3 regions of the Selenomonas sp. FC4001 genome follow, and region 2 is predicted to be linked to each of the others. Evidence: predicted binding sites of a transcription regulator. Region 2 holds the regulator's gene; each other region holds the start of a gene.
The links. The regulator HrcA, encoded in region 2, represses chaperone genes, less so after heat shock. The targets are predictions, from matches to a motif close to TGTTAGCACTCNNNNNNNNNGAGTGCTAACA.

Region 1: htpG (molecular chaperone HtpG) is a predicted target of HrcA. The motif match lies at 4,307-4,337, and genes of this name have one in related genera.
Region 3: groES (co-chaperone GroES) is a predicted target of HrcA. The motif match lies at 8,815-8,845, and genes of this name have one in related genera.

What each region holds. Positions count from the first base shown of each region.
Region 1 covers NZ_KL370793.1:414,928-425,398, reverse strand. The annotation lists gene T320_RS11755 (hypothetical protein) at 1-1,014, shown strand, start outside; gene T320_RS14425 (endo alpha-1,4 polygalactosaminidase) at 1,072-2,073, opposite strand; gene thiT (energy-coupled thiamine transporter ThiT) at 2,300-2,908, shown strand; gene T320_RS11740 (flavodoxin family protein) at 3,618-4,187, shown strand; gene htpG (molecular chaperone HtpG) at 4,380-6,344, shown strand; gene T320_RS11730 (hypothetical protein) at 6,489-6,980, shown strand; gene T320_RS11725 (AI-2E family transporter) at 7,044-8,099, opposite strand; gene T320_RS11720 (M48 family metallopeptidase) at 8,117-9,190, opposite strand; gene T320_RS11715 (nucleoside/nucleotide kinase family protein) at 9,397-10,422, shown strand.
Region 2 covers NZ_KL370794.1:157,709-168,179, forward strand. The annotation lists gene T320_RS13670 (MATE family efflux transporter) at 1-757, opposite strand, end outside; gene T320_RS13675 (MerR family transcriptional regulator) at 863-1,714, shown strand; gene T320_RS13680 (DUF2225 domain-containing protein) at 1,836-2,531, shown strand; gene T320_RS13685 (hypothetical protein) at 2,528-3,214, shown strand; gene T320_RS13690 (DUF4127 family protein) at 3,300-4,877, shown strand; gene T320_RS13695 (NAD(P)/FAD-dependent oxidoreductase) at 5,138-6,397, shown strand; gene T320_RS13700 (RidA family protein) at 6,483-6,857, shown strand; gene T320_RS13705 (TrkH family potassium uptake protein) at 6,961-8,343, shown strand; gene T320_RS13710 (potassium channel family protein) at 8,357-9,013, shown strand; gene hrcA (heat-inducible transcriptional repressor HrcA) at 9,128-10,171, shown strand; gene grpE (nucleotide exchange factor GrpE) at 10,233-10,471, shown strand, end outside.
Region 3 covers NZ_JNJF01000014.1:85,247-95,717, forward strand. The annotation lists gene rfbA (glucose-1-phosphate thymidylyltransferase RfbA) at 1-210, shown strand, start outside; gene rfbC (dTDP-4-dehydrorhamnose 3,5-epimerase) at 227-802, shown strand; gene rfbB (dTDP-glucose 4,6-dehydratase) at 803-1,846, shown strand; tRNA gene T320_RS07455 (tRNA-Arg) at 1,921-1,995, shown strand; gene T320_RS07460 (universal stress protein) at 2,131-2,511, shown strand; gene dhaK (dihydroxyacetone kinase subunit DhaK) at 2,600-3,589, shown strand; gene dhaL (dihydroxyacetone kinase subunit DhaL) at 3,608-4,231, shown strand; gene dhaM (dihydroxyacetone kinase phosphoryl donor subunit DhaM) at 4,251-4,646, shown strand; gene T320_RS07480 (nitroreductase) at 4,658-5,257, shown strand; cobalamin riboswitch at 5,330-5,509, shown strand; gene T320_RS07485 (GntP family permease) at 5,840-7,258, shown strand; gene T320_RS07490 (VanW family protein) at 7,403-8,653, opposite strand; gene groES (co-chaperone GroES) at 8,885-9,166, shown strand; gene groL (chaperonin GroEL) at 9,194-10,471, shown strand, end outside.

The DNA.
Region 1 (10,471 bases), on a different contig from region 2:
CTTAGCACCGGCTTTGAATATTACACCTGGCATGGGGCCGGTTTGCCCAGAGGATACCAGCTGTATCAGCCTGTTGAATTTTATGCGACGGAGAAAAAATGGGATGTTTCCCTGTCTACTGGCTGGCTGGTTTCCGATACCGGCCTTCCGCATGGCCGCGTCAGTGGCTGGACGGATACGCAGCTGGGCCTAACCTATAAAAATGACCATAAAATCAATGATGTTCATTATAAGCTGACCGTCAACGCGCCGACAGGAGAGCAAAATGCGCATCAAAATGCCATGATGGCGGATAATTTGGCGGCCTTCAGCTCCTTCAGTGAAGGCTGGCAGTTTACGCCGGAAATCGAGGCAACCCACAGGCTTACGGAAAGAGACAGCCTGATAGGCAGGTTGAGCTACACGATTAGACGGGATTACAGCTATCGGATAGAATATGAAGATACAGATGCAGGAATTTATGACCCGGATGTTGCCATGGAAATATCTCCCCGCAATAAGTTCCAGCAGGAAATCGAATATCGTCATATCGGCGAGCAGCAGCAGTTTTCGGCGAAACTTATCCATGTGAATGCCGTCAGCGCTTACTATCGCAACCGATATAGCAGCGGGCGCTTTGAAGATGGCGAGGATTGGACTTTGCAGCTTTACGGCAGTCAGGATATCGACGAGCGCAATTCCTGGCAGTATTACCTATGGGGAAATTATCAGGCGGGTGATGTCGAGGACATCTATCGCTATTATGGCGGTTGGGGCTTAACACATCAGTTTGATAAAAAGCAGCGGGGCTATGTACTCCTTAACGGTGGCGGAAGCTACGGACAAAGCTACAATTGGCGCACGAATACCTGGCGGGGCAATCGTCATTTGTATGCGCTGACGCTTGGCTATGCGTATCGCATCGATGATACCTCGGAACTGCGGGCCAAAGTGGAACGCTATTATATCCAGGGCAGTGAGACAGATTCATACCAGGGCTGGAAGATGAGTCTGATGTGGAATCAATCCTTTTAAGTGCCTATATAAAATAATCCCCTTGGCGGTATATCAGAACCGCCAAGGGGATTATTTTTATTCGTTTCCATTTTGGAAATACTGGTAGACATCAATGACATCGAGAAAAGCGCCGTCAAAACCGGCGGCCAGGATTTCATCCAGATAGGCATTAGGATTGCCATAGAGCAGGTGTTTCCACTCCGGCATCCAGAATTTTACGCGGTAGTTATCCTGCCAGTCATCGTTGGGGGCGTCCAGCCAATGGGGGCGCTTCTTTTTCCATTCCGGCTGCCAATAGTGACGATAGGTTTCCGCCTCGCCGACGCTCATATAGGCCAGCACCAGGCGGCGCCCGCCATGGGCTTTGTGCTTCAGTTTTTCCACCTCACCAGCAGTCAGCAATGTATCGCCGGCGTAGAGGTCGATAATCAGCATATCGTAGTCGGTAGCTTGCAGCTGGGAAAGGTATTCTTCGCGGGAAGAAAATTTACCGGGATTGAGGAGAATCAAATAATTTTTGACATCCTGCAGCCGGGTAACATCTGCCGTATTTATATTGGCAGATGGGTACGGGGGCAGTTGGTCTAAATCGCGATAGGGGGTGGCCAGCGGAATGTAGCCCTTGGTTAGGCATTGCTGCGTAGCATCTGCCGCCTGACGAGCGTCTTTTACATAGTCCAGCACGAATATGGGCAGGCCGCCTGCTTTGGCGGCATCCAAGGTTTGCAGGAAAAATTCTTTTTCCTCGGGAGGCGTCTTCTCGCCATCTTTCATGTCAAAGCCATAATGGACGGATTCCGCCAGTTGTCCATCCACAACCTGCAGCATCTTGCCGACATTGGCAGGCGTATTGCCATCGATGGGCAGATATAAGGAGGAGCCGCCATTGGCCAGCAGCTGGAACCGGGGATTTTGTCTGTGCGCGTAGTCGTGGAGTTCCCCTAGAAGCCCTACCATGGCGGTGTCATAGCGGGCGGGAGCAGAGGCTTCGCTGCCCGACAGGGTTGCTGTACTGGCAGCCAGGATTCCGAGCCCTAAAAATAAACGCTGCCACCAGGTCTTGTCATTGTTCATCATGATTGCCTTTCCTTGATGATATTTTAGTGATGAGCAATTATAGCATGTTTGCCCGTCAGGAGCAAGATGTCTTTGGACAAAGGTTTTGTTGAGATTGCGGTAGAAAAATAGCGGTGAGTGGTTTATAATCATAAATGTATGTATTATGCTGATATTGACGGGGCGGCTTGTCCTGGATGGGGCGCAGTTGTTCCTTGTATATGATTGGGGAAGGTAGGGAAACGTTTTGTTGGAAATTGTTGCACAGCCAGTGGTGCTTCTAGCACTGCTGGGCGTATTGATATTGGCCATTGGCCTTATGCGTGTCCGTCATGAGTCCTTTGACACGCACACGATGGTTACTTCGGCGTTGCTGCTGGCGCTGGCGGTGGTTCTGCACCAGCTGCATATCTTTCATCTCCCGCAGGGGGGAAGTGTGACGGCGGGCGCAATGCTGCCGTTGATTCTGATTGCCTATCGCTTTGGTGTGGGCACTGGGGTGTTGGCAGGTTTTGTCTATGGCATGATTAACATCATACAGGACCCCTTTATCCTTCATCCGGTGCAGGTGCTTTTCGATTATCCGCTGCCCTTTATGGCCATGGGGCTGGCAGGTCTCTGCCGCAATCATCTGTATGGGGGAACGGCACTGGCCTTCGGCGGGCGGTTCCTGTGCCATTTCATTTCCGGCGTGGTGTTCTTCGGCAGTTATGCGCCCGAAGGCATGAGTCCCGTGTTGTACTCCCTGACCTTTAACGGCTCTTTCCTGCTGACGGAATTTGCCATCTGTTGTCTGATTCTGAAAGTATTGCCCCTCAAGCGGTTGGTGGAAAAAATGATGCCGGTTCATTCGTAAGAAACAAATAGGGAAATCCCTTCGTATATTTCCAGTTTGACAGTTCGTGCTTATGGTATCTCGTTCATGCGTAGTCAGGGACGAACGGGGAGTAATTTTTCTGTTTTCCGCTAAACGACCCCCTCGTTAAATAGCGATGTCCAGTTACCTGCGCCGGGCAGGCCAACGGCGCTGCTTTCAGCGTATTTGCTTAGCCTCGTTCTACATGTGGCCGGCCTTCACTGCGTTCAGGCAGTCGCTCCTAACAGAAAAATCACTCCCCGTTCGTCCCAAGATGCGGATTAGCCTATTGCCACGAACTCGTTGCTCTCGTAACAAGAACATCGATGTGATTGTGGCTTTCAGCCGAAACGTGGCAAATATATATAACCATAACTTTGGGTGGAGGTGGGGATGCTTTTGCGCAAACGAGCGACTGCCCGAACGCAGTGAGGGATGGCCCGCAAACATTCGTTACTGGATGCTGAGCTGAGCATACGCGCCGCCGGCCTGCCCGGCGCTAGTAAATAGAAAGCGCTTTTTATGCTGGCGGGGCATTTTAGCGAGCGGCGCAAAAGTATTCCCACCTCCGCCCTATTGAGCTGTAACAGATTAATTTAAGCTCGCACTAACAAATGCAATTTCACGACTTATTCTTGTAACAATGATTACAGCTGAGTCCGTAGAATTCTGCTACAATAAACGGGAATAAATTTTTGGAGGCGGTATTTTGAGTAAATGGGCAGTAATTTATTCCTCGGTGACAGGCAATACGAAAATGGTGGCGGAGGCTATTGCCGGGGCGGCAGAGGAAGCGGATATCTTTCGGGTGCAGGAGGCTCCTGTTGACTTGTCAGCCTATGACATTGTGGCTATTGGTTACTGGCTGCGGCTGGGCCAGCCGGACCCTTTGACGTTGAAGTATCTGGCCAAGGTTCAGGACAGCAAGGTGGTCTTCTTCCAGACCCACGGCGCAGAGCCTACCAGTGAACACGCCATTACCTCTTTTGCCCGGGCAGGTTATAAACTCGGGGCGGGCTGTGAGATTCTCGGCACCTTTGGCTGTCAGGGAAAAATCAATCCAGCCTTGCTGGAAAAGCGCAAACATGCCGGGAAAGATGATCCCCATGGTGGTGCTGAAAGTCAGAAACGCTGGCAGCAGGCCGCCAGCCATCCCGATGAACAGGATTTGGCAGACGCTCGGGATTTGGTAACTCGCATGGAGCGCAAACTGGAATTGAAGAAAAAGTTCCTAGCCAAGCAGGCGGCCAAATTGGCGGCCCTGCAAAAAGAAGAATAAATGACGCCAGGAGGCGGCTGACTTGTCAAAATTGACAAGTCAAAGCTGCTCCCTGGCTTTTTTTGTGCGAAATGACAAATTTGACTTTTTGCCGTTTTTAGCGTATACTAAGCCATGTACGTTAGCACTCCAAGTGAAAGAGTGCTAAATCTTAGGTAACGTAATATTTTACATAAAGAGAGGCGTAAACACATGGCTAAAGAAACCCATGAATTTCAAGCGGAAACAAAACAACTGTTAGACCTCATGATTCATTCTATTTATACGAACCATGAGATTTTCCTGCGGGAGCTTATCTCCAACGCATCCGATGCGATTGACAAGGTGCATTTTGCCAGCCTGACGAATCGCGATATCCTCGAAGGAGATGACAGCTACGAAATCTTCCTCGAACCGGACAAGGAAAATCATACCCTGACCATTCGCGATAATGGTATCGGCATGAGCCGTCAGGAAGTTATCGAAAACATTGGCACCATCGCTAAATCCGGCACCAAGGCATTCATGGAACAGCTCAAGAAGGCCAAGGAAGCTAGCGAGGGCGCTGAGGGCAATACCGACAAGGAACTTATCGGTCAGTTCGGTGTAGGTTTCTACTCTGCCTTCATGGTAGCCGAAAAGGTGGTTATCGAAACCCGCAAGGCAGGCGAAACGGAAGGTACGCGTTGGGAATCCACGGGTGACGGTTCCTACAGCATTGAAGAATGCGACCGTGACAAGCGCGGCACGAGCATCACGATTACTCTGGGCAAGGAATTCTTCGGTGATGATGCCGAAAATGACTTCACGGAAAACTACACGCTCGAACGTTTGGTCAAGAAGTACAGCGACTATGTGCGCTACCCCATCAAGATGAACTTCGAGCATGAAGAAACGCCGAAAGATGATGAGGGCAAGGAAATCGAAGGCGCTGAGAAGGTTAAGACCATCGAATGCCGCACGCTGAACTCCATGCAGCCGCTTTGGACGAAGAACAAGTCCGACATCAAAGAGGAAGAATACGACGAGTTCTTCAAAAATCAGTTCCATGAATGGGAAAAGCCCATGGAAGTATTCCATACCAAGGCTGAAGGTTCTGTGGAATACACGGCGCTGCTCGCCATTCCTTCCTGCGCACCGTTCAATCTCTATCATACGGATTATGAACCGGGGCTGCAGCTCTATTCCCGTCATGTGTTCATCATGGACAAGTGCAAGGACCTGCTGCCGGATTACCTGCGCTTTATGAAGGGCCTGGTGGATTCTCCTGACCTTTCCTTGAATATCTCCCGTGAACTTCTGCAGCAGAGCCGTGAACTCAAGGTTATCGGCAAGGCGCTCGAAAAGAACATTCTCAAGTCTCTGGCCCGCAAGCTTAAGAACAAGCGTGAGGATTATGAAAAGTTCTGGAATGAATTCGGCAAATCCCTCAAGATTGGCGTTTACAACAGCATGTATGCTGGCAGCGACACCATCGACAAACTCAAAGACCTGCTGCTGTTCATGAGTTCTAAAGAAGGCAAGCTGGTTACGCTGAAAGAATATGTAGAACGCATGCCGGAAAGCCAGAAGAAAATTTACTATGCTACGGCCAAGGATAAGGAAACCATTGAGCACCTGCCGCAGATGGAAACCCTGCGCGATAAGGGCCTCGAAGTGCTTTATCTCTTGGACCCGGTGGATGAATTCTGCATTGAAACCCTGCGTGAATACGAGGGCAAGAGCTTCCATTCCATCAGCCGTGGCGACCTCGACCTCGACGATGCCGAAAGCCAGGAAGTCAAGAAGGAAACGGAAGACATTCAGAAGAAGAATGATGACCTGCTCAAAGACATCAAGGAAGCTTTGGGCGAAAAGGTAGCTGACGTTAAAGTTTCGGCCCGTCTGAAATCCAGCGCCGTCTGCCTCGTAGCTGACGAAGCAGGTCCGTCCCTGTCCATGGAACAGACCTTCGCTGAAATGAACAATCCGATGTTCAAGGCTAAGCGCATCCTCGAAATCAACCCGCACCATGAACTCTTCACGCGCCTGCAGAGCCTCCATGATGGCGGTAAGGAAAGCGCTGACTTTAAGGATTACTGCGACCTGCTTTACACTCAGGCACTCCTTATCGAAGGCATCCTGCCGGAAAATCCGGTGGACTTCGCCAATAAGGTAGCTAAGCTCATGGCAAAATAAGTTCATATAAAAAGGACCGAAGTCCTATTGAAAAAGATACTTTCATCTCGTATCCTAGGTACAGGTGAAAGTATCTTTTTATTAAATTAAATGCTACCAAAGATATTAGAGCGAACAGGGCAATAATCAGAAAGAGGAAACAAAGTGTGGATTAATAAAAAAATGGCCGATTACATAAAAGAAAAGATATATATTGATGAGCTGAATGTGGCCAAGATGATAAAAAAATCCTTTTGGAATTTGAAAATTAAAAGCGATTCCGGATGCATATTGTTGCATGAAATAGAAACGAAAAATCTTGATTGGGAATATATAATCCAGGAATATGAAAACAAAACTGGTTTTGAATTATATGAAAATGAAATATATGTGGAGACGTATATAAAGACTAAAAATTTTGGGAAAAAAGTGTATGTCGCCAGACGTATGGCCGATTGTCTTAGAATGAGATTGCGTAAGGAGTATCCTCTGGAAAAAATATGTATTATTTTAAGTGTGTCATTAGATGAGTATTGTGATGCTAAAATTTATTTTTGTAAAGTTAGGCCGGAGGAGTTTGAGCGGTATTATTATTCAAGTCAAGAAAAGATAGATGAATTTGAAAATGAAATGATAGAAGTCTTATTTACAAAATGAATAGTGCAGGGGGCGGATGGAAAGAAAAAAGTTGACATGTCAAAATCTGACATGTCAACTTTTTTATTTGTGCGGTTCATTTTTCTTGGCCAGCCAGCGGGATGCCTGTTCTTTTTCGTGGGTCAATACCCGGTCTTTATAGATATCCTCGATTACCAGCTTGCAGATGACGATAAAGGGCACGGCCAAAAACATGCCGGCGGCACCAAGAAGCTCGCCACCCAGCACAATGCCAAGGATGATGGCAATGGGATGGAGATTTAAGGATTTGCCGATAAGCGTTGGATAGACGAAGTTGTGATTGACCTGCGTGAGCAGGAGGTAAAAGCCTGCTGTTTGCAAAGCCACCATGGGATTGACGGTGGCCGTTAACAAGGTACCGAAGGCGGACGCCACCGTGGGCCCCAGCACCGGGATGAACTCGCAGATGCCGGATACGACGGCGAAGACCGAAGCATAGGGCAGGTGGCGAATCGTGAAGTAGAGAAAGACAATCACGGCGGTGATGCAGCAGATGACCAGCTGGCTGCAGATGTAAGTCCGCAGGGCGCTTAAGATTTTGTCAAAAAGGTGCATGACCCGTTCATAGTCTCGGGCAGGGAAGAGGCTCGCGAGATATTTTTGGATTTGCTCGCCGTCCTTTAACAGGTAGAAGGTCACAAACAGGATAATCACCAAATCAATGGCCTTGCTGAAGAAGGACAGCAGCAGGGTCAGCGAAGATTTGAGCACTTCGGTGCTGGCATTTTTCATTTCCGACCAGATGTCCGAGAGCTGCCCCTGTAGAAAGTCAGATTCCCGCAGCCAGGGAATGTTTTGTATCTGTTCCGTAAGCTGCGGAAAATCTGTGACGAAACGGCTGAATGTCGGAATGAAACTCTTGGACACCAATCCGATAAGCAGCAGGGCAAGGCTTAGAAAGCCCAACAGTACCAAGCCTGCCGCCAGCGCCCGTGGAATTTTGCAGGCCAGCTTGTTTGTCAGCGGCAGAAGCAGCAGCTGCAGGAGCAAGGAAATAAATATGATAAAAGCCAGCTGCGGCATATACCAGAAGGTGGACAGCAGTACCGTAAAGGTGACGGCCAGCAGGATAGAGGTGCGGTATTTTTTGAAGGCCATGGAGACTTCTCTCCTTATTATTTGATTTTATTGAGGCGGTCGGCCAGAACGCTGGCACTTTCATCACTGCTGTTGCAGGTGATGATGGGCTGCTGGCCCATCATTACCGTGTTGCCGTCAGCATAAGCATTGGCTTTGTTGTGGCCGTTATGGTAAGCGGCAGCCAGATTGCCCATGACAAAGTAGGCACGTTCCTTGGCACTCATGTCACCGTGGGCTGCGGGGGTGCAGAAGTCCTTGGTGTTGATTTTGATGGTGCCGTCCTTGTTGGTGACATGGCCGCCGCTGTACTGGTTCAGCAGTTTGGCGTAAGTATCGCGGCGGTCATCGTTGGCCGGATGGTCGGACATGAACTGCTGGAAATCGGAGGGGCGGCTCTTGGACTTGTCCATAACGCGCTGCCAAACGGCGGCACAGGCCCCCGGATTGTAATTGGTGTGGGTGATGTAGTCAAAGGCCAGTTTGTCGGCTTCGCGTTCCATGGGTTTGGTGATATGGCGGTTGTTGACGACGTTGGCCATGATGACTCCGAGCTGGGAGCCGGTAGCTGCGCCGAGAATCTGCATGTTCAAGGACTGGCGTGCACCTTTGGCCGGATGGTCCTTTTGGCCGTGGCCCATTTCGTGGCCCAACACGACAGCAATTTCATCTTCGTTGGTCAGCATTTTATAAAGGCCTGTGTTGACGCTGAGATTGTGACCCAGCGTGCAGAAGGCATTGAAGCTGCCCTGATTGTTGATGAAATAATTATAGGGTTTATCGTAAATCGAGGAGTCAACAGCGCCGATACCGGCAGTCAGATTCTGCATGATTCGGTCAAGCTGCGCATTCAGATAGGGGTCTTCGTTGACGCCGTACTGTGCCTTCATCTGCTGAAACAGCTGCTGACGGCCCTGCGGGTCATTGTTGTATTTCCGGATGGTGCTGTCCAGCTGGCTGTGGGCAACGGCACCGGAGATTACGGCACCGATGATGCTGGCGGTGCTGGCTTCTGCCGCCGGAGCTGCAGAGGGAACATAGGTCAGCGGCAGGGAAAGGCAGAGGGCTGTGAGTCCAGTGAGTATCTTGCGTTTCAAAGTTTTGTTATGCATGGTCAAAATCCTCCATCTGTCAAATTTTTTATCTATCATTATTATAGCGAAAAATATCAACATTGTGTTAATCTTCCTTAATTTTTAATAGAAATTTAACGATAATATAGGTGGAGCATTTGCTGCGAAATTTTAACGTGTAAGGGCGCAGCTTGCACAGTCAGGGAAAGACTGTTATTCTGTTTAGAGAAAGGCAGGGAGGCAAGATGATGAATGATAAAGTTTGGCGCACCTGCAGGCTGATGATTAACGGCCTGGCGCATAAAGTACAGTACAATCAGGCGACCATTGACACGTTATTCCTGCCCTTTTTGCGGCGTATGAGCAAGATGCAGCAAAAATTGGGCCGGCGGATGATTGTTTTTCTGGCGGCGCCGCCGGGCGTAGGCAAGTCCACGTTGGCTTTGTTTCTGGAGCGGCTGTCCAATACCGATGAGGAAATCGTGCCGGTGCAGGCTCTGGGGTTGGATGGTTTTCATTATCCCAATTCGTATCTGGCATCCCATAGCATTGAACGGGATGGCAAAGTGATTCCCCTAAGTGCCATCAAGGGAGCGCCGGAGACGTTTGCCGTGGAAAAGCTCATGGGCAAACTGACGGATGCGCGCAAGAACAATGTGCGCTGGCCGATTTACGATAGGACCATCCATGATGTGCTGGAGGACATGGTGACGGTGAAGCGGCCCATCGTGATTTTGGAGGGCAACTGGCTCCTCTTAGTCGAGGACAAGTGGCAGAATGTCCGCTCCTTTGCCGACTACAGTCTCTTTGTCAGCGCCGAGCCGCAGGATTTGAAAGAGCGTCTGATTCGCCGCAAGATTGCCGGCGGCAGCACCATGGAAGCGGCCAAGAAGTTCTATCAGAAAAGCGACCGGCTCAACGTGGAACGCTGCCTCAAAAAATCCTGGCCTGCCGATGAAACCTGGCAGATGCTCGCGGACGGCGACTATCAGCTCAAGAATAAGATTATGCCCACTAGAATGGTGGACAGGGATGCACTTTGGAAGAAGCCCGATGTGCAGATAAGAAACACCCTGCTCGGTGGTCTCAACACGCGCAACGCCGAACAGGGACTGCAGCCGCCTCTCTATGATGAAGGCTATGCCAAAGGCATGGAGGAGGCCAGAAAGGTTATCCTAAAGAAACTCTACGAAAGCGGCACCATGAGCAGCAAAGCCATTCTGGACACCTTCCAGGTGAGCGCGGAGGAGTTTAAGGATATCATCAAGTGATGGTGTAAAAGAAAAGGAAAGCCCGGTGGCTGGTGATGTATATTACCAA
Region 2 (10,471 bases):
CGATGGAAAGTTCCGTGACGAGTTCCGAGGAGCCATTGTACATGGCCTGTCCCAAGGCCCGCCATTCCATAACGGGAGCCATGAAGTGAATGAGGCGGCTGCGGCAGGCAAAATAATGCAGGCCGATAAGGGCGGCGGCGGTTTCGCCAAGGCCGGTGCCTAACGCTGCACCGGCAATGCCCAGTCCCATTTTTGCCATGAAGAGGTAGTCAAGGACAGCGTTTAAGATTCCCGATACCAGCGAAACCAGAAAGCCCTGAATGGGACGGCCGTCCGCGATAAAGAAGGCGTTAAAAATCAGCATCAGGGCTGCTGCCGGGAAAAAGGGCAGCAGGGTGACGATGTAGTTTACGCATTCGTCATAGAGCGCAGGGCTGGCACCTAAGAAGGCGAGCAGCGGCTCCATAAAGAGCCAGAGCATAAAGGCTAGGAAGGTGCTCAGCAACACGCCGCTGATGGTAATCAGGGTGAACCGTCTATTGGCAAGCTCGCGATTGTCCTCGCCCAAGGTTTTGGCAACCAGTGCCGAACCGCCGGAGGCGAGCATAATGGCCAGCCCCAATACGAGATTGAACGCCGGATAGACGATGTTGGATGCGGCCAGTGCGTCACTGCCGACGTAGCGCCCGATAAAGATGCCATCGGTTACGGTGTAGAGTGAAATCACAATCATCATTCCGATGGACGGGGTCGCAAACATCAGCAGTGACCACATACTGTGATGATAGGATAGGGGATTATGTGTGTTCTTAACCATTAAATAAAATCCTTTCTTTTCAACATAATTTCTTGAAGACTTGATTTTTATACTGTATATTAAGCATAAAGGATACAGTAACTGTAATGTCAAGGGGGATTTTTTATGGCACGTCACATGACCTTCCACGTGGGAGAGTTCGCCCAGATGACCGGAGTAAACAAGCGCACCCTTCATTATTATGACAGTGAGGGCATCTTCAGTCCGGACAGTGTGGAGTCCAATGGCTATCGGGCGTATTCTTCCCGTCAGTTCTATCCCTTCTATATGATTCGGATGTTTCGGGATATGGGCCTTGACCTTTCGGAAATCAAGGAGTATATGCAGGGGCGCACCCCCGAAAAGTTCGCGCAGCTTCTTTCCGAGCAGGAAGCGTGGCTCAATCAGGAAATGGCCAAGCTCAGGCGCATGAAACAGATTGTGGCCAATCAGCGGCATATTTTGGCCAAGGCGCGGGAAGTGAAAATGGATGAAGTAGAGGAACAGGAATTTGCCGACAGCAGGCTCGTGGTTTCGGAGAATTTGCGCCAGCTTTGCCTGCGGGAAGATTGGGAAGCTGTGGAACGGCAGTTCGCCACCCACCTGCGGGATGTGATGGAAGGAGAAGTATTGACCGGCTATACCTTCGGTGCTATGGTGTCACCGGAAGATTTCATGCGGCCAGGCCATGAGCAGATGGTCAGTTACTATTATGTGCTGACGGATAAACCATGGCGTCAGCTGTCGAAAAATTACCGCCGCTTGCGTAAGGGTGGAACTTATCTGGTGACTTACTTTGCCGGGGATTATATGAATATAGCAGCTTCCTATGAGCGTCTTAGAAATTATATGAAGAAGCACGATTGGAAGCCTGCGGGCTTTGCCTACGAGGAGAGTCTGATTGAAGATATGAGCACGGCGAATGCGCAGGAATTCATCACGCGCATTGCGGTGCCGGTTATTGAGCGAGGACGGTAATTTTCATTTATTTTTGCCGGGGAAAATGATATAATGGTAACAAGTATTGACATTTTAGCGGGAATTTTTCAGCAAACTCTAAGAATAGGATGCTAATATGGGTCCAAGGGAGGAATCAGCGATGGGAGAATTTACGTTTACCGTTGAGAAGAAGTGCCCGGTTTGTGGCGAATCTACCCGAGTCGTGAAAACAAAGGCCAAGATTACTGTGGAGCGCACAGATGAGGACTTTTGTGTTCATTACAAAGATTTCAACCCGTATCTGTATAAAATATGGTTCTGTGAAAAATGCGGCTATGCAGCGGACGAAAAGACTTTTCTGGCTCCCATGCCTGCGGTTCACAAGAAAAAAATCAAGGAATTCCTCGATAACCGCAAGCTGGGGATGCAGTTCGTTGAAGAACGCGGTGTTCCTGATGCAGTAGCAGCTTACAAGTTGGCTATTTTCTATGCGGAAATGACGGACCAGCCACTAGCAAAGCGTGCCGGTATGTACCTGGGGCTGGGCTGGATTTTCCGTTACTCCGGCGAACAGGACAAGGAATTTGAAATGATGCAGAAGGCTGCAGACCTCTATGACCATTCCATTATGACGGAGCGTTATCCTCAGAACGGAATGAGCGATGACACGGCAGTTTATTTGGTGGGGGCTATTTATTACCGCATGCATGAGCTTGAGAAAGCCACCCAGTATCTGTCCCGCCTGATTGGTGACCAGAGTCTGCGTGACCGCGATATTCAGCTCTATAAGAGAGCCCGCGATTTGTGGCAGAGCGTTCGCGAGGAGCAGGGCGAAACTAAGGAGGAAAACAAGTGATTGATTTGCCAGCAAATTGGCAGGAGCAGTTACAGAACATCGACTGGGGCAAAGTGCAGGAGAAAGTTGCTGACTATGGCCCGGCGTTGAAGGTCATTAAAGATACATGGGATAGAGAAACCCTGGCCGAAATCAGCCAGGGTAATCTCTTTGTGTCGGACAAAATGCTCAATGAAGTTATTGCCAAGAATATCAAAGAAGATAGTCCCGCCAAGTCCGTAGTGCTTGAATCCAAGGCAAACGGACGGTTGAATGTTACCGTGGATACGGCTAAAATTGGCAAGGTGGAACTTTCCGGTGAAGTGAAGGAATTTGTCCATGATGGGGACAAATCCTATATGGTCTATCGGGTGCGGGAACGCAATATTCCCAATCACGGACTGATGTCCTGGGTGTTTTCCCGGATATCGCTGGCCATGGCGCAGCGTATGGTAGGCAAATTGGAGATTTCCGAGGATTTGCCGGTAGAGATTAAGAGTAATTCCGTGCGGATTGATTACAGCAAGGTACTGGCAGAGTCGGACTTTGGCAAGACCATGTTCCATGGCCACCGCCTGCTCGACATGATTGAGATAGAGAAGGCCACCCCGAAAGAGGGCGGCATCATGTTCCAGACCAAACTCCATGTACCCGATGATGTGAAAGATGATTTGAAGGCACTTTTGCCACAGAAGAATAAATGACGGCAGTTGAACCTGCTGTGAAGGGAGCGATTTTTTGTCCAGTTGGTATAAGCGGGGTACTGCCTTTTTAGCCCTGCTACTGGCTATGGTGATGTTTATGCCTGCCGGTTTTGCCCGGCATAAGGAAGTAAAGCCAGATAAGATTCTGTTTATCCCCCATGACAATCGGCCCATTTCGGACAAACAGACCGCGGAGGTCGTGCAAAAACTGGGGTATGAGGTGGTCGTGCCGCCGGATAATCTGCTGGGAAACCGGGAGAATTTGGGCAATCCGGATGCTCTTTGGACATGGATACATGCCAATGCCAAGGATGCCAAGGCAGCGGTGATTTCTTCGGACTCGCTGGTATATGGCAGTCTGGTGGGATCCCGCAAGCATAATTACAACAAGGGGGAAGTGCTCGAACGGGCTTCCCGCTTCCGTCAGTTCCGTAAGGAAAATCCCAAACTGCCGCTCTATGTCTTTGGATCCATCATGCGCACGCCTCGCAGCGGTGAGGCTTCGGGCCATGAGGAACCCAAGTACTACCGCAGCTATGGCGGTGATATCTTCCGTTACACGGTGCTCAGCGACAAGGAAGAAGTGGAGGGCCTGAGCCGCCGCGAGACGAAGGAAAAGGCCTTTTTGCAGGAACTTATTCCCAAAAAGGATTTGGCAGACTGGTTGGGACGAAGGGGCAAGAATTATTCGGTCAATGAGGAACTTATCAAGCTCACCCGTGGCAATGTCTTTGACTATCTGGTGCTGGGCCGGGATGATAATGCGCCTTATTGCCAGACCCATATGGAGAGCCGTCATCTGTCGGAATCCGGCAAGGATTTGGGCAAGGCACGCTTCCAGACCATGGCAGGCATTGACGAAATGGCCATGCTGCTGATGGCCAGAGCTGTAAATAACCTGCGCCGGGACGTGCCCTTTGTCTATACCCGCTACAACTGGGGACGCGGGCCGAATACCGTGCCTGCCTATTCCGATGAAAAAATCAACATTTCCATTCAGGATGCCATTATCGCGGCTGGCGGCATGCCGGTTACCAGCCCTGCGCGGGCGGATTTGGTGCTGATGGTCAATACCAATCCCAATGGCAAGACTTACGAAGCCAATGCGCGCAGCAATGATGGTTCGGAGCGGGAAGGCACCAAGTACTTTGCGGATTTGGTCAGCGATTACGTGGGCAAAGGCTATCCCGTAGGCATTGCGGATATTGCCTATGCCAATGGCGCCGACAACGCTTTGATGGAACAGCTGAAAAAACGCAAGCTGCTCTTTAAGATTCGTGCGTATTCCGGCTGGAACACGCCCACCAACAGCTCCGGCTTTGTCATTGGTGAGGGCATGCTGGTGCGCAACATGAAGAAAGATGATGTGGATGCCCTGTTGTTGACCCGTTATCTGGATGACTGGGGGTATCAGGCTAATGTGCGCAATACCATTGCCCGCCAGCTTACCTGGCTGCGGGGCGAAGGTGTATACGGCAGTCTGGATGCCAAGCGCGAGGCTGTGTCCCTGCGCACGCAGACCATGATGAAACGCTTCGCGACGGAAAATCTGCCGCCGTTCCCCAGTCTGGAAGAAATCTATGTTTACTTCCCTTGGAACCGCTTGTTTGAATCCGATGTTCAGCATCAGGTTTACAAGGAAATTCACTTCTTCAAAAAATAAATCGTTACCCGTTGGAGGCCGTTGCACAAATGTGACGGTCTCCATTTTTACGCCTAAAAAAGGGGAAGTCGGAGAGAATAATGGCGTATTTCCTGTCGCTAAGAATAGACAATAATAAATTGACTGAAAAATGTAAATTTCCTCTTGCAATTATCGCTGAACGTGTTATTATGTTATCCATGAGAGAAAAGTGCTTTTTTTCACAAGTTAAAGTTAAATTTTTCACGAATTATAATGAGCAGTGACTGGGAGGGCTTTTAATGGCAGATAAGAAACCGCGTATCGTTATAGTAGGCGCAGGCTTTGGCGGCGTCAAACTGGCAAAACTGTTTGCGAAAGATGATGTGGAGATCACTTTGGTAGACCGTCATAACTATCACCTGTTTCAGCCGCTGTTGTACCAGGTATCCACGGCGGTATTGTCTACAGATGAAATCGCTTATCCTATCCGCACTTTCTTCCGGAAGAACCCCAACGTGGAATTCTTCATGGCGAAAGCCCAGGGCGTTGACCAGTCCCGCAATGTACTTCTGACCAACCACGGGGAAATCGAGTATGATTATCTGGTGCTGGCTGCTGGTGCGACTACGAACTTCTTCGGCATGAAGGAAGTGGAGGAACACTCCTTCGGCATGAAGTCCCTGCAGGAAGCGCTGCATATCCGCAACCATGTGCTCCATATGTTCGAGCGTGCCAACAAGAGCAAGGACCCGGAAGAACGCAAAAAGATGCTGAGCTTCGTCATCGTCGGCGGCGGCCCCACGGGTATCGAAGAAGCCGGTGCTATCTCGGAGCTGGTGGGCATCCAGAAAAAGGAATTCCACAATCTCGACTTCAGCGAAGTTTCCATTAAGCTTATCGAAGCAACTCCTAACGTACTGCCCATGATGCCGCAGAATCTTCGTGACCATACGGTGGAAGTTCTGCGGGGCAAAGGTGTGGAAGTCCTGCTCAATACGCAGGTAGTCGGCTATGACGGGCACATCATCAAGCTCAAGAGCGGCGAAGAAATCCCTACGGGTACTCTTATCTGGGCTGCTGGTGTCAAGGCGGTTCCCTTTATCGCAGATTGCGGTGGCGAAGTGGATAGAGCAGGCCGCGTAATCGTGGATGAAAACCTGCGCGTCAACGGCAGCAAGAATGTTTTCGCCATTGGCGACTGCGCTAACTTCTGTCACGGCACGGAGCGCCCGCTGCCGACAGTGGCGCCGGTGGCCACGCAGGAAGCCAAGGTCGCACATGAAAACATCCTGCGCCTGATTCGCGGTGAGGAAAATCTGCAGACCTTCGTCTACAAGGATTTGGGGGCTATGGCAACGATTGGCCGTGGTCAGGCTGTCGTGGCCAAGACCAGCATGAATCCGGAAATGACCGGCTTTATCGCCTGGTGCGCCTGGATGTTCATTCACCTCATCCGTCTGGCCGGTACCCATACCAACATCACAGTGGCCATCAAGTGGACCTGGAACCTCCTGTCCGGTACGCGTCTCGGACGCATTATCACGAATATCAAAATCTGACTGTTAACTTGTAACAACATATAGATTGCGGTAAAATGGATACGGTACGTTTGTGCCGTATCCATTTTTTTAGGGAGGAATCATCATGCAAGTTATTCATACCGACAAGGCTCCGGCGGCCGTAGGCCCCTATAGCCAGGCTATCAAGGCAGGCAATACGCTCTATCTGTCCGGGCAGATTGCCATCAACCCTGCTGAAGGCAAGATTGTGGCCACGACCATTGAAGAACAGGCCGAACAGTGCTGCTGCAATATCGAAGCGGTGCTCAAAGAAGCCGGTACCGATATGAGCAAAGTGGTAAAGACCACCTGTTTTTTGGCAGAGATTGCAGACTTCAAGGCTTTTAATGAAGTCTATGCCAAGCATTTTATCAGCAAGCCGGCCCGCAGCTGTGTGGCAGTGAAGGACTTGCCGGCTGGGGCACTTTGCGAAATCGAAGCGATTGTAGTAATGGAATAATAGATTGTCATGACGGTAGGAAGCGGCTGGTGTAAGTTCTGGCAGCGCTTCCTGCCGTCAGCTGTTATGATGGATTTTCGCTCACAAGGGAGTGAGGATATTGATGATAAAAGATGAGGAAGAAGATTTCCTGCATAAGGTCACAAATGTAAAAGCCCAGCAGAAATTCCGCTTAAAGCCGACCCAGACCATTTTGCTGAGTTTTGTGCTGATGATCAGCTTAGGGACGATGCTGCTTATGCTGCCGGTCAGCACCACAAGCGACAAGGGCCTGCCGTTCATGGATGCGCTTTTCGTATCCACATCGGCTTCCTGCGTTACCGGGCTTACAGTAGTGGACGTGAAGAACGATTTGAGCTTCTTTGGCAAATGCGTTATGCTCATGCTGATTCAGGTGGGAGGCCTCGGGATTATGACCTTGGCCACCATGGCGGCGCATGCCATGGGCTATCGCTTCCGCCTGAAGCAGAGCCTTGTCCTGCAGGAATCCTTAAATCAAAGCGGGCGTGCTGGACTCTTTGGCCTGATTCGGCGCATGATTATCTATACGCTGGTGGTGGAGGGCTTTTTTGCGTTGCTGCTCACATGGCATCTTTACCCTGAAATTGGTTTTGATGCGGTGGGGTATGGAATTTTCCATGCGGTGTCGGCTTTTTGCAATGCGGGCTTTGATCTGTTTGGCAATTATGACAGTCTTTGTAAACGGCCGGATGATATATTCCTCATGGCAGGGATTGGCCTGCCCATTATTTTGGGCGGGATAGGGTTTACCGTGATGTATGATGTGCTGCATGCAGGCGGCTGGCGGAAGTATTCCCTGCATACGAAGATTGTTCTGGTCAGCACGTTGATTTTGATTATAGGCGGTACGCTCCTGATTTGGGGCATTGAAACAGGGAATAGTCATACCATCGGGGAAATGCCACTGGGGCAGCAAATAGCGCACGCCGCGTTTATGTCGGTTTCCTGCCGGACGGCGGGCTTTAACTCCTTTGATTTGGCGCAATGCACACAGATTACCAAGTTGGTGATGATTATTCTGATGTTTATCGGTGCATCGCCGCTATCCACTGGCGGCGGCATCAAGGGAACGACTTTTTTCGTCATCATGCGGTCGGTGTGGGCTGTTTTCCGCGGGGAGAGTGAACTTACCGTCTTTGGCCGGGCCATCAGCAAGGAGTTGCGGGATCAGGCCTTTGCCATCTTTACCATTGGTACACTTTGGGTGGTGTCCATGGGAATATTACTTTCCATTATCGATGGTGAGGTACATGACCTCGAAGATGTGGTTTTTGAAACGGTGTCGGCTTTTGGCACGGTCGGCATGGGCATTGGCATAACTCTTAGCTGGAATGACTGGGGCAAGGGGCTGCTGTCTTTGACGATGCTGTTGGGCAGGGTGGGGATTATGACCTTCCTGCTGTCCTTTATCTGGCAGAAGCAATCCACCATTAAACATCCGGAAGAAGATATTATGATTGGATAAGGAAGGGGTTATTATGGCAAGCAAACGGCAATTTGCGGTTTTGGGACTTGGGCGCTTTGGCATCAGCGCAGCCCAGACGCTGGAAGAAATGGGATATGAAGTATTGGGCGTGGATATGGATGAAAATCTGGTATCCTCGCTGGCAGAATCCCTGTCGCAGGTGGTGAGCTTTGATATGCGCGATGCCCGGGCGATGGACCAGGTGGGCATCGACCATTTCGACACGGTGATTATCGCCTCGAAGAATCTCGAAGCCAGCCTGATGGCGACCATGCTCTGCAAGGAGCGCAATGTGCCGGAAATTCTGGTCAAAGCCATCGATGACCGTCATGCGGACATGGCCCGCAGGCTCGGCGCGACGAAGGTAGTCTTTTCTGAACGGGATATGGCCCGCCGCACCGTGATGCATCTGGTGTCGGACAATGCGGTGGATTATATTGATTTGGCTGGCAGTCTCAAGATTATCAATGTCAAAACACCGAAAGGGCTTTTGGGAAAGACTTTGCTGGAGGCCAACTTGCGGGGACGCTATAATGTCAACGTGGTGGCCATCCGTCATGGCCATGAAACCATGGTTACGCCGCCGCCGACTTACCGCTTTGCGGAGGGGGATAACATCTTCATTATCGGTAAGGAATCGTCCCTGGCAGAATTGGAAAAGGATTTTTGATTTTTTGACTTTTTATCACTTGACTTTTTGTTTTATTCGCGGTATCATTCTTATAGACTTAAATTTAGCACTCATCATTTCAGAGTGCTAACAGAAGTCAGGAGGAGGGAGCACATGACCGGTAAGCTGTATGAGCTGGATGAGCGCAAGCAGCGGGTGTTAAAGGCCGTTATTGACGATTACATCGAATCGGCAGAGCCGGTAGGCTCCCGTGCACTGGCCCGCAAACATGATTTGGGGGTGAGTCCGGCTACCATCCGCAATGAGATGGCGGATTTGGAAATGCTGGGGTATCTTCAGCATCTGCACACCTCATCGGGACGGGTGCCATCCTCCAAGGGCTATCGCTTTTATGTGGACGGTCTGATTCCGCCCAAGCCTGTAAGCGATGAAGAAAAAGCACTGATTGACCGCTGGTATAAGACCAGGGTGCAGCGAATTGACCAGGTCTTTGAGGAAACGGCCAAGCTGATATCGGCGGTGACCAAGAATGTTTCGTTGGTACTGGCGCCGCAGATGACACAGGCCCAGTTCCGCTGCCTGCAGTTCCTGCCGCTGGACAGCCGCAGGGTTATCACGGTGCTGATGACGGATGCAGGCTTTATCGAAAACAAGATTATGGAGATGCCGGAAGGAGCAGAGTTCGAGGACTTCCAGCGCATGGCGGCGGTTATCAACAAGAATCTGGCCGGCCATACACTGCAGACAATCGAGCATCACTCGCTGGCAGAAATTCGGGATGAAATCCGCGACGAAGGCCTTTATGAATCGGCCTTGTCCATTATCCAGCGGGCACTTGACACCGGCAAGCAGGAACGCCTCTACTTAGGCGGTACGACTAAGATGCTGGAACAGCCCGAATACCATGATGTGGAAAAGGTCAAGCATATGCTCATGACCCTTGAAGAAGAAGAACTCATGAAGGATATCCTCAGAGCTCATATCGGTGATGGCTTGGAAGTCACCATCGGTCAGGAGAACGAGGACAGCCACTTCAAGGACAGCAGCATCATCACAGCGACCTATCATTTGGATGGTGAGCTCTTAGGAACCATTGCAGTGCTGGGGCCGACCCGCATGGAGTACGCCAAGGCCATGAGCCTCTTGGAGTACATGAACAGTAATCTGACACAGGTTATTAAACGCTTTCACTGGTAGCTGCCAGTATTGGAGCGAAATATAAATACCTTGGAAAGAGGTGAAGGAATTGCCATCATTCATGAAAGATGAATTAAAGAAGAAGGATGAGCAAAAGCTGGAGGAAATGCAGCAGGAAATCAATGCTGTCGATGCTGATGAAGCCGATGAGGCGGAAGAAGCAGCCAGCGAAAGCGCAGAAAGTGAAAATGAAGAAACTCAGGAACCTCAGGACGAAGCTGCTGCCCAGATTGAAAAATTGACGGCAGAGCTCAAGGAGAAGGAAGACCGTGTCCTGCGCCTGCAGGCGGATTTTGAAAA
Region 3 (10,471 bases), on a different contig from region 2:
GCTTGGCTGGATACGGGAACCCATGAATCCTTGCTGGATGCAGCGGCGTTCGTGCGCACCATTCAGGCCCGTCAGGGACTCAAGATTGCCTGTATAGAAGAAATTGCCTACCGGATGGGGTATATCGATGCGGCACAGGTGGAGAAACTGGCACAGCCCTTGCTGAAGAACGAGTATGGTCAGTATCTTATCGGTATGATTGAGGAGTAAGGAGTTTTTTGCTGGTATGAAGGTTATTAAAACGAGTATCGATGGTGTGCTGATTGTTGAGACGGATGTATTTGGCGACCATCGTGGTTATTTTACGGAAACGTATAATAAGCCAAAGTATGAAGCATTGGGCATCACAAATGATTTCGTGCAGGATAATATGAGCTTTTCGGCACAGAAGGGTACTTTACGCGGTCTGCATTGGCAGAATCCGCCCTATGCACAGGCCAAGCTGGTTTCCTGCTCCAAGGGCAAAGTTATCGATGTGGCTGTGGATATTCGCAAGGGCAGCCCGACTTTTGGCAAGTGGGTTTCCGTGGAACTCAGCGCAGAAAACCATCGGCAGTTCTATATTCCTCGCGGCTTTGCACATGGTTTCCTGACCTTGACCGATGATGTGGAGTTCCGTTATAAATGTGATAATGTCTACAACAAGGCGGCGGAAGGCGGCATGCGTTATGATGCGCCGGAAGTAAACGTCGATTGGGGCACTTTGCTGGCTGGCATAGAACCGGTGCTCAGCGAGAAGGATACGACTGGCCCGACGTTAGCCGACAGTAATAATCAGTTTGTATATGGGGAGAATTGCTAAATGAATATAATCGTAACCGGTGGCGCTGGTTTTATCGGTGCCAACTTTGTTTACTATATGCTGAAAAAACGTCCCGAGGATAAGATTATCTGCTTTGATAAGCTGACCTATGCGGGCAATATGGAAACTTTGGCCGAGGCCATGAAGAACGATAAGTTCAAATTTGTGCGGGGGGATATCGCTGACCGCAAGGCTGTTTACAAACTCTTTGAAACGGAAAAGCCTGACATCGTTGTGAATTTTGCAGCGGAATCTCATGTGGACCGTTCTATTGAAAATCCGGAAATCTTTTTGCAGACCAATGTGATTGGCACCAGTGTCCTGCTCGATGCCTGCCGCAGATATGGTATTGACCGTTATCATCAGGTGTCCACGGATGAGGTTTACGGTGATTTGCCGCTGGACCGTCCGGACTTGTTCTTTACAGAAACTACCAATCTGCATACTTCAAGCCCCTATTCGGCTTCCAAGGCTTCGGCGGATTTGCTGGTGATGGCTTACCATCGCACCTACAAAGTGCCGGTGACCATTTCCCGTTGTTCCAATAACTATGGCCCCTTCCATTTCCCGGAAAAGCTGATTCCGCTTATGATTATCAACGCTTTGGCGGACAAGAAACTGCCGGTTTATGGGGATGGCTTGAATGTTCGTGACTGGCTCTTTGTGGAAGACCATTGCGCTGCTATCAATCTTATTCTGGAAAAGGGCAAGGTGGGCGAAGTCTATAACATTGGCGGCCATAACGAACGGGCCAATATCGATGTGGTTAAGACCATCCTCAACCAGCTTGGTAAAGGCGAAGATTTGATTGAATACGTTGGTGACCGCAAAGGTCATGACCGCCGTTATGCGATTGACCCCACCAAGATTCACGAAGAACTGGGCTGGCTGCCGGAGACGAAGTTCGAGGATGGCATCAAGGCTACGGTGCAGTGGTATCTGGATAACCGCCAGTGGTGGGAAAACATCATCAGCGGCGAATACAAGGATTATTACGACCGCATGTATACGAAAAAATCTGCGTTGGAGTATGCAACAACTTAATAAATGCACGGGAAATTGTTTACGGATGGTTGACAATAATCAGCGGTATATGGTAAGATAAATACTGTTGTTAAGCGCTCGTAGTCCAGTGGATAGGACGTTAGCCTCCGGAGCTGAAAGCGTGGGTTCGACTCCCGCCGAGCGCACCAATAAAGATACAGTAAATCCCTGCTGAAATTTCAGCAGGGATTTTTTTGTACACGTGCAGGATTTAGGCATGTATATCGCGAAATAAAGACATAAATGGTAATAATATCGGAATAAACTCTTAAGGAGGTTTTATTATGGGGAAAATTCAAAAAATCCTCGTGCCTGTTGATGGCTCGGTGAACGGCTGCAAAGCAGTGGACGAAGCCATTTTCCTGGCGGAAAAATGCAAGGCCGATTTGGATTTTGTTTATGTTTCCAGTAATATCAATAAGGATATCCCCAGCCATATTGTCTTTGACCGCATCTGGGAGAAGATTCCTGAGGATTTGCGGGCAGCCAAGCATGTGGAGACGGGCAGTATCCATAAAGCTATCATCCGTGTAGCCGCGCAGGAACACAGCGACATGATCATCATGGGCAGCCGCGGGTTAGGTCTCTTCAAGGGAGCCCTTATTGGCAGCGTCAGTCAAAAGGTGATTGAAGAATCGCCCATTCCGGTTATGGTGATTAAATAGGCATAACTAGCAGGCAGTTTCCTCAGGGGGAACTGTCTGTTATTGTGTATAAAATCAGGGCAGCAGCCCACAAGGGAGGATTTTGACAATGAAGAAACTTATCAATGGTGTGGAGTCCGTAGAGGAGCAGATGATTCTTGGTCTGGTAAAATCGGCTCCCGATAAGTTGCGCAAGCTGGATGAGGGCAATGTGGTTGTCCGCGCCCAGAAAAAAGAGGGCAAGGTGGCTCTGGTCAGTGGCGGCGGCAGCGGTCATGAACCAGCTCACGGCGGTTTCGTCGGGGAAGGCATGCTGGATGCGGCTGTGGCTGGCGCAGTATTTACCTCACCGACGCCGGACAAGATTTTTGCCGGTATTCAGGCAGTGGCTACGGACAAAGGCGTGCTCTGCGTTGTCAAAAACTACACCGGCGATGTGATGAACTTTGAAATGGCTATCGACATGGCAAAAGATGAGGATATCGAAGCTGATTATGTGGTAGTCAATGATGATGTGGCTGTAAAGGACAGCCTTTATACCACGGGCCGCCGCGGTGTGGCTGGTACCATTCTGGTGCATAAGATTGCCGGGGCCAAGGCCGAGCAGGGCGCAAGTCTGCCGGAAGTCAAGGCTGTAGCCGAAAAGGTTATCGCTAACGTCCGCACCATGGGCATGGCTATTTCTCCCTGCACGGTGCCGGCTGCAGGCAAGCCGGGCTTTGAACTGGCAGAGGATGAAGTGGAAATCGGCATCGGTATTCATGGCGAGCCGGGCACTACGCGGGAAAAACTCAGCACAGCTGATGAAACTGCCAAGAAACTGCTGGACAAGATTTTGGCAGACATTGACTTCAAGGGACAGGAAGTTGTGGTCATGGTCAATGGCATGGGGGCAACGCCGCTGATGGAACTCTATGTCATCAATAACTTTGTGCAGGATTACCTCAAGGAGCAGGGCGTAAAGGTTTATGACACCATGGTGGGCAACTATATGACCTCCATTGAAATGGCTGGCTTCTCCTTGACGCTCCTGCGCCTTGATGATGAAATGAAAGCTCTGTATGATGCCAAGGCCGATACGCCAGCTTTGAAACGTTAAGTAAAAGGGGAGACCATTATGTTAGACACAGCAAAAGCAGCAGAAATCATCCGGGCTATTGCAGCACGGATGGAAACAGAAAAAGATTTTTTAACACAACTGGACAATGAAATCGGTGATGGTGACCACGGTATCAATCTGGCACGGGGCTTTAAGTCGGTGCTGGAAAAACTGCCGGAACTGGAAGGCGGCGATATCGGCGGCCTGCTGAAGGGAACGGGCATGCAGCTGGTTTCCAATGTGGGCGGCGCTTCCGGCCCGCTCTATGGCACAGCTTTTATGAAGGCTGGCAATGCGTTGAAGGGCAAGACGGAAGCTACTGCCGCAGAATTTGCCGTGGCCATGGAGGCCGCTATCGGCGGCATCAAGATGCGGGGCAAGAGCGAAGAGGGAGAAAAGACCATGCTCGATGCCCTGTGCCCGGCCTATAAGGCTTTGTCTGAGGCAATTGATGGCGGTGACGAACTCAAGGATGCTCTGTCCAAGGCCATTGAGGCGGCTGCCAAAGGTGTGGAATACACCAAGACCATTATCGCCACGAAGGGGCGGGCCAGCTATCTGGGTGAGCGCAGCATTGGCCATCAGGACCCGGGAGCTACGTCTTCCCTGTATATGCTGCAGGAAATCGAAAAATGTTTGTAAGGAAAGTCTTCACGGTGGGGTGAGTAATTTGGTCGGGATAGTAATCGTATCACATAGCGAAAAATTGGCAGCAGGAGTTGTGGAAATCGCTAAGATGATGGCTCCCAATGCGCCGTTAGTGGCAGCAGGGGGACTGGATGATGGCGGCCTGGGGACAAGCTATAGCAAGATAAGCGACGCTATCGATGAAGTGTACTCCGATGACGGTGTGGCCGTGCTCATGGATATGGGCAGTGCCGTAATGACCACGGAAATCGTTATCGAGGACAAGGATGACAGCAAGGTAAGAATGTTGGACTGTCCGTTGGTGGAAGGGGCAGTGCTTGCCGCAGTGGAATCCATTGGCGGCATTACCTTGGATGAACTGGCGGTAAAAATCAAGGAATCCTACAATGTACGTAAGTTCCCAGAGTAAAGGTGGTAATCATGAAGGAAGAAATCTTAGAAGTAATTGCGACCCGGCATAGCACCCGTAAATTTAAGCCCACGATGGTGGAGTCGTCCCTGCTGGAGAAAGTTATCGAAGCAGGCCGCCGGGCACCCAGCGGTAAGAGCAAGAATACGAATCATTTTTTGGTGATTCGCGATGCGGCGGTGCTGAATAAATTGGTGGAATTGGTGCAGTCTGAATTTGCCAAGATGGAGATTACGCCGGAAAATGAAGCCAATATCGGCGGCGCTATCAAGCTGTCCAAGAAGGGGAATTACGTCTTCAAGTACAATGCCCCGGTGCTGATTGTCGTAGCCAATAAGAAGGACTATGGCAACAATATGGCGGATAGCTGTGCCGCCATGGAGAATATGCTGTTGGCAGCCAATGCGTTGGACTTGGGCGCCTGCTGGATAAACCAGCTGCGCTGGCTGCAGGATAATCCGGTGCTGCTGGACTATCTCCATGAACTCGGCATGAAGGATGACGAATGGGTTTTCGGTTCCATCAGTCTGGGTTATCCGGATATGCCGGATGGTCTGCCCAATCGGAACATCACCACCATCAAGGGCAATGAAGTAACGTATATTGGCTGAGATGAAAATTATTTATTGCGTTGACAATAAAGAAAATTTATGCTAATATACATACTGTAAACGAAAGCACAATCGAATATGGTTGGGTCAGGTGTCTTAGACTTAATAGGGAAGCCGGTATAAGCCGGCGCGGTCCCGCCACTGTAACAGGGAGTTTATCTGCATAGTTATGTCACTGGGAGTTCATCCTGGGAAGGCGCAGATAAATGTTGATCTGGAGCCAGGAGAACTGCCTGATTAACAATCGCCGTTTGACCTGCGAGTGATGGGGATGGAGATTTATCGGTACTGAAAAGTTTTTAGAACCTGGGTTAGTGTGGGTATTTTCGAGTAGCGTAAATGAGCTCTTCCCTACGCGGGAAGAGCTATTATTTTGCCTATTTCGTCGAAAGGTTTTTCCTGTCGGTTTTATCTGACAGGAAGAAATGCTCATACATTTCATTCAGTTCTATGGATTGTCTGCGTTCTTGCAGCAGCTCCGATAGCTTTATCGGAGCTTATTTTTTTCCATTTACATAGGGGACGTGTTCCCATGACTATCGGGGATAGTGGATAATAATTTGAGGGGAGTCTTTGGACACCATGGAAGCACTTTGTATTGGATTAGCACTTTTAGGACTTATGTATTTTGCTTACCGCGGTTGGTCAATTATTCTGATTGCACCGTTTTTCGCGGGGCTGGCGGCGCTGGCCAGTATGTTTGATATACTGCCGGTGTACAGCGAGCTGTATATGACCAGATTAGCGGAGTATGTGAAGACATATTATCCCGTATTCCTTTTCGGGGCAGTGTTCGCTAAGCTGATGGAAAAAGGGGGACTGGCTTCGGCCATCGCCGGCAAGATTGTGGATGTGCTTGGGGAAAAGCGGGCAATTCTGGCGGTATTGATGGGCTGCGGGGCTTTGACTTATGGCGGGCTCTCCGTATTCGTGGTGGCCTTTGTTATGTATCCCTTTGGTGCGGTGGTGTTTAAGAAGGCGGACATTCCCAAGCGGTTGCTGCCGGCGGCGCTTTGGGTTGGTATCTTCTCCTTTGCCATGGTATCGTTGCCCGGCACACCGCAAATTCAGAATATTATTCCGTCCTCATATTTTCAGACAAGTACCTGGGCGGCACCGGGCATCGGCTTGTTTGCTTCCCTGTTGTTCTTGCTGATTGGCTGGGGCTGGATTGGCCGAAGGGCAAAACATTTGCAGGCACAGGGAGAAGGTTATGGTGACCATGGCAGTGACGGACGTAAGAAACGCAATCCGAAAATTAATATTCCCTGGTATTGGGCAATGGTTCCCCTGCTTATGGTTATTGTCATCAATGTGATTCTCTCGAATCCCTTTGGTTGGGAATGGGGCTTCCATTGGAATGAGGAAAGTCTGGCTGCCTTTGTGCCCTTGAAGTTGACACTACTGGCTTCTCATGTAGGTAAGGTTTCGGCCATCTGGTCTATCAGCGTGGCTTTGATTCTTAGCAGTATTGCCGCTGCCTACATCGGCCGCAAACGGTTGAAAGTCACCGATGGTTTCCTGCCAACCGTCAACTATGCGGCACTGTCCTCTGGCTCTGCTGCGCTCAATGTTGCTTCCGGCTATGCCTTCGGCTGCGTTATTACCGCTATGCCAGGTTTTGCGCCTGTGACGGAATGGCTGGTGGGCATTGCCGCTTCCTTTGGCCCGCTGCTGTCGGCGGTTATTACCACGAATATCATGTGCGGCATTACTGGTTCTGCTTCCGGTGGTTTGACCATTGCTCTGTCGGCGTTGGGTGACCAGTGGGCATCCATGGCCATCGCCGCAGGGATTCCCTTGGAGGTTCTCCATCGTATCGTGGCGGTAGCTTCCGTAGGTATCGACCCGGTTCCGCATTGCGGCGCACTGGTAACTCTGCTGGCTATCTGCGGTCTGTCCCATAAGGAATCTTACTTTGACATTGCCATGATTATGGGCATGAAGTTCTTGGTTCCGTTCCTGTGCATTATCTTCTATATGCTGACGGGAATCTGCTAAGCTGTTGGTTGACATCTAAATATTAAGCAAAGCTCGTAAAAGGCCGGTGCAACTATTTCTTTCACTGAGACGCTTCGCGTCAAACATTACAGAAATAGTTGCACCGGCCTTTATTGTTAGTTGTGATAAATGAACCTGAATGGATTAGGTATGCTTTAATGGTTCGTAAGCATCTGTGTGGAGGTATTCCCGGTCAACAACTTCGCCGTTTTTCATCCAAAGGCGGTAGAGGGACGGGCGCATGGTGCTGCCTTCCGTGACCAGAGCAATGCTCTTGCCGCCCAAGTCAGCTTTGGTGCCCAGAACGTAAATGGTCAGAGTATTGCCGCTGTTGGCGATGGTGAGGTAGACGGGATGGGGCAGGGGATTGCGGAAGACGAAGTCGATGAGACCGTCTGCCACGGTGGCATCCCGTCCTGCCGGAACATAGGCAGAGGAAGCAAAGTGACCTGTGCGTTCCACAGGCGTAAGGCCTGCCAGCAAAATCGCGTTGTAAAGTGTGGAACTTACCTGACAGACACCGCCACCCACATCGATAGCGTGCTGGCCGTAGACGATAACGCCGGCGTTCTTGTAACCTGCGTCATAAGTGCGGGGGCCTACAATAGAGTTAAAGGAAAGTGTGGAGCCGCTGCGGATTAATGCGCCCTGCAGATGGCTGGCGGCCAGGCCAATGTTATCGCCGCGGTCACCGGGATAAAAGCTGGTGGTATAGGAGCCTAAGACACCATCGATGGCTGCTAAATCACTATTCTGGACAAAGGGCGGCTGCTCGGCAGGGACAAGTTCCTTGCGCACCGTGAGATTGAGGGATTTGAAATCCGGCGTCATTTCCTCGGCTAGAGGCGCGATATCCAAAGTCAGTCCGGTGACGGCAGCTGTTTTTTGGATACTGCCGTTTGCCTGCAGGGTGACGGTGCCGTTTATCGGCGGGGTATCAATGGCGGTTTTTATCTGCAGCAGCTTGTTTTGGAGCAGCTGCTCATCAAAGCTGGCATCCATGGTGACAGTGGCTCCGAAGATGGCACACCACATCTGGCTGATGAGATTTTCGACAGCCGTTCCCTTGCGGCCAATGCTGTAGGCGGCTTCCACGGCTTCATCCACGTTGCCATGCAGGTTGATGTCCGCCGGGTCAATCTGGAAATTTCGTTCCTTATACGTGAGTACGGCTGCTTTGCGCTGCAATTTGCTGGCGGCAAGGCTCGCGAAGTATTTATGGGCTTCGCTTTTGCTCATGCCCGCAATGGTGGTGCCATGGGCCTGTACACCCATGATGATTTTATTCTGATTGGTGACCGTTACAGAAATGCCGCCGGCAATCAGGACGGTCAGGATTGTACCGAAAAAAGTGAGGGCGACGATTTTGCCCAGGGCCGTGTTGGAAAGATTCATAAAAATAAGACACTCCCTAAGAGATTTTCAATCACCCTTTCATTATACTTTTTTTGAGCATTAAGCGCAACGAACAGCTGTGGGAAATAAACTTTGTTTTTTTGACTTTTTTAGCATAACAACTTGACATTTTGACTAAAAAAAGGTACTATAAGAACTGTGCTTAGCACTCGGGATGTTTGAGTGCTAACAAACTAACGACGTATTTCATAATATAGGAGGAAGATACCTATGATTAAGCCATTGGGCGAAAGAGTTGTCATCGAAGTTGCTGAAGGCGATGTAAAGACCGCCAGCGGGATTGTACTGCCGGATACGGCTAAAGAAAAGCCCCAGAAGGGCACGGTTGTAGCTGTAGGTACAGGCAAACTTCTGGAAAACGGTGAGCGCGCTGCTATGGAAGTAAAAGCTGGCGACACGGTTGTTTTCTCCAAGTACTCCGGTTCCGAAGTTAAAGTTGACGATAAGGAATACCTGATTGTCCGCGAAAGCGATATTCTGGCAATTCTCTAATAAGCGTATTTTCTGGAGGTAATATAAATGGCTAAACAGATTCTGTTTGACGAAGAAGCTCGCCGCGCTCTGGGCCGCGGTGTTGATGCACTGGCTAACGCCGTAAAAGTAACCCTTGGCCCGAAAGGCCGTAACGTAGTGCTCGAAAAGAAATTCGGCGCTCCGACCATCACCAACGATGGTGTAACGATTGCCCGCGACATCGAACTCGAAGATCCGTTCGAAAACATGGGCGCACAGCTCGTGAAAGAAGTTGCTACCAAGACCAACGATATCGCTGGTGACGGTACGACGACGGCAACGCTCCTCGCACAGGCTATGATTCGTGAAGGTATGCGCAACGTTGTTGCTGGCGCAAACCCGATGATCATCAAAAAGGGTATCGACAAGGCTGTAGCTGCTCTGGTTGACGAAATCCAGTCCAAGGCTAAGACGATTGAAAGCAAAGCTGACATCGCTCAGGTTGCTACGATTTCTTCCGCTAACGAAGAAACGGGCGAACTCATCGCTGAAGCTATGGAAAAAGTTGGTAAGGACGGCGTTATCACCGTTGAAGAATCCAAATCCATGGCTACGAACCTCTCCGTTGTGGAAGGTATGCAGTTCGACCGCGGCTACATCTCCCCGTACCTTGTAACGGATACGGACAAGATGGAAGCTGTTCTCGATGATCCGTACATCCTGATTACGGATCGCAAGATTTCCGCTATTGCTGACATCCTGCCGATTCTGGAACAGGTTGTAAAACAGGGCAAGCAGCTGGCTGTTATCGCTGAAGATGTTGATGGCGAAGCTCTGACGACGATTGTTGTCAACAAGCTCCGCGGCACCTTCAAGGCTCTGGCTGTGAAGGCTCCTGGCTTCGGTGACCGCCGCAAGGCTATGCTCGAAGATATCGCTATCCTCACGGGTGGTACGGTTATCAGCGAAGAACTGGGCCGCAAACTCGACAGCGTAACGCTTGACGACCTCGGCCGCGCTCGTCAGATTCGTTCCACGAAGGAAGAAACCACGATTGTTGATGGTGTAGGCGATAAGGACGCTATCGCAGCTCGCGTAGCTCAGATTAAGAAGCAGATTGCTGAAACGACTTCTGACTTCGACAAGGAAAAACTGCAGGAACGTCTGGCTAAACTGGCTGGCGGCGTTGCTGTTATCGAAATCGGTGCTGCTACCGAAGTGGAAATGAAGGACAAGAAATACCGCATCGAAGATGCCCTCAACGCAACCCGCGCTGCTGTTGAAGAAGGTATCGTAGCTGGTGGCGGCACGACCTTCATCGACATTCTGCCGGCACTCGACAAA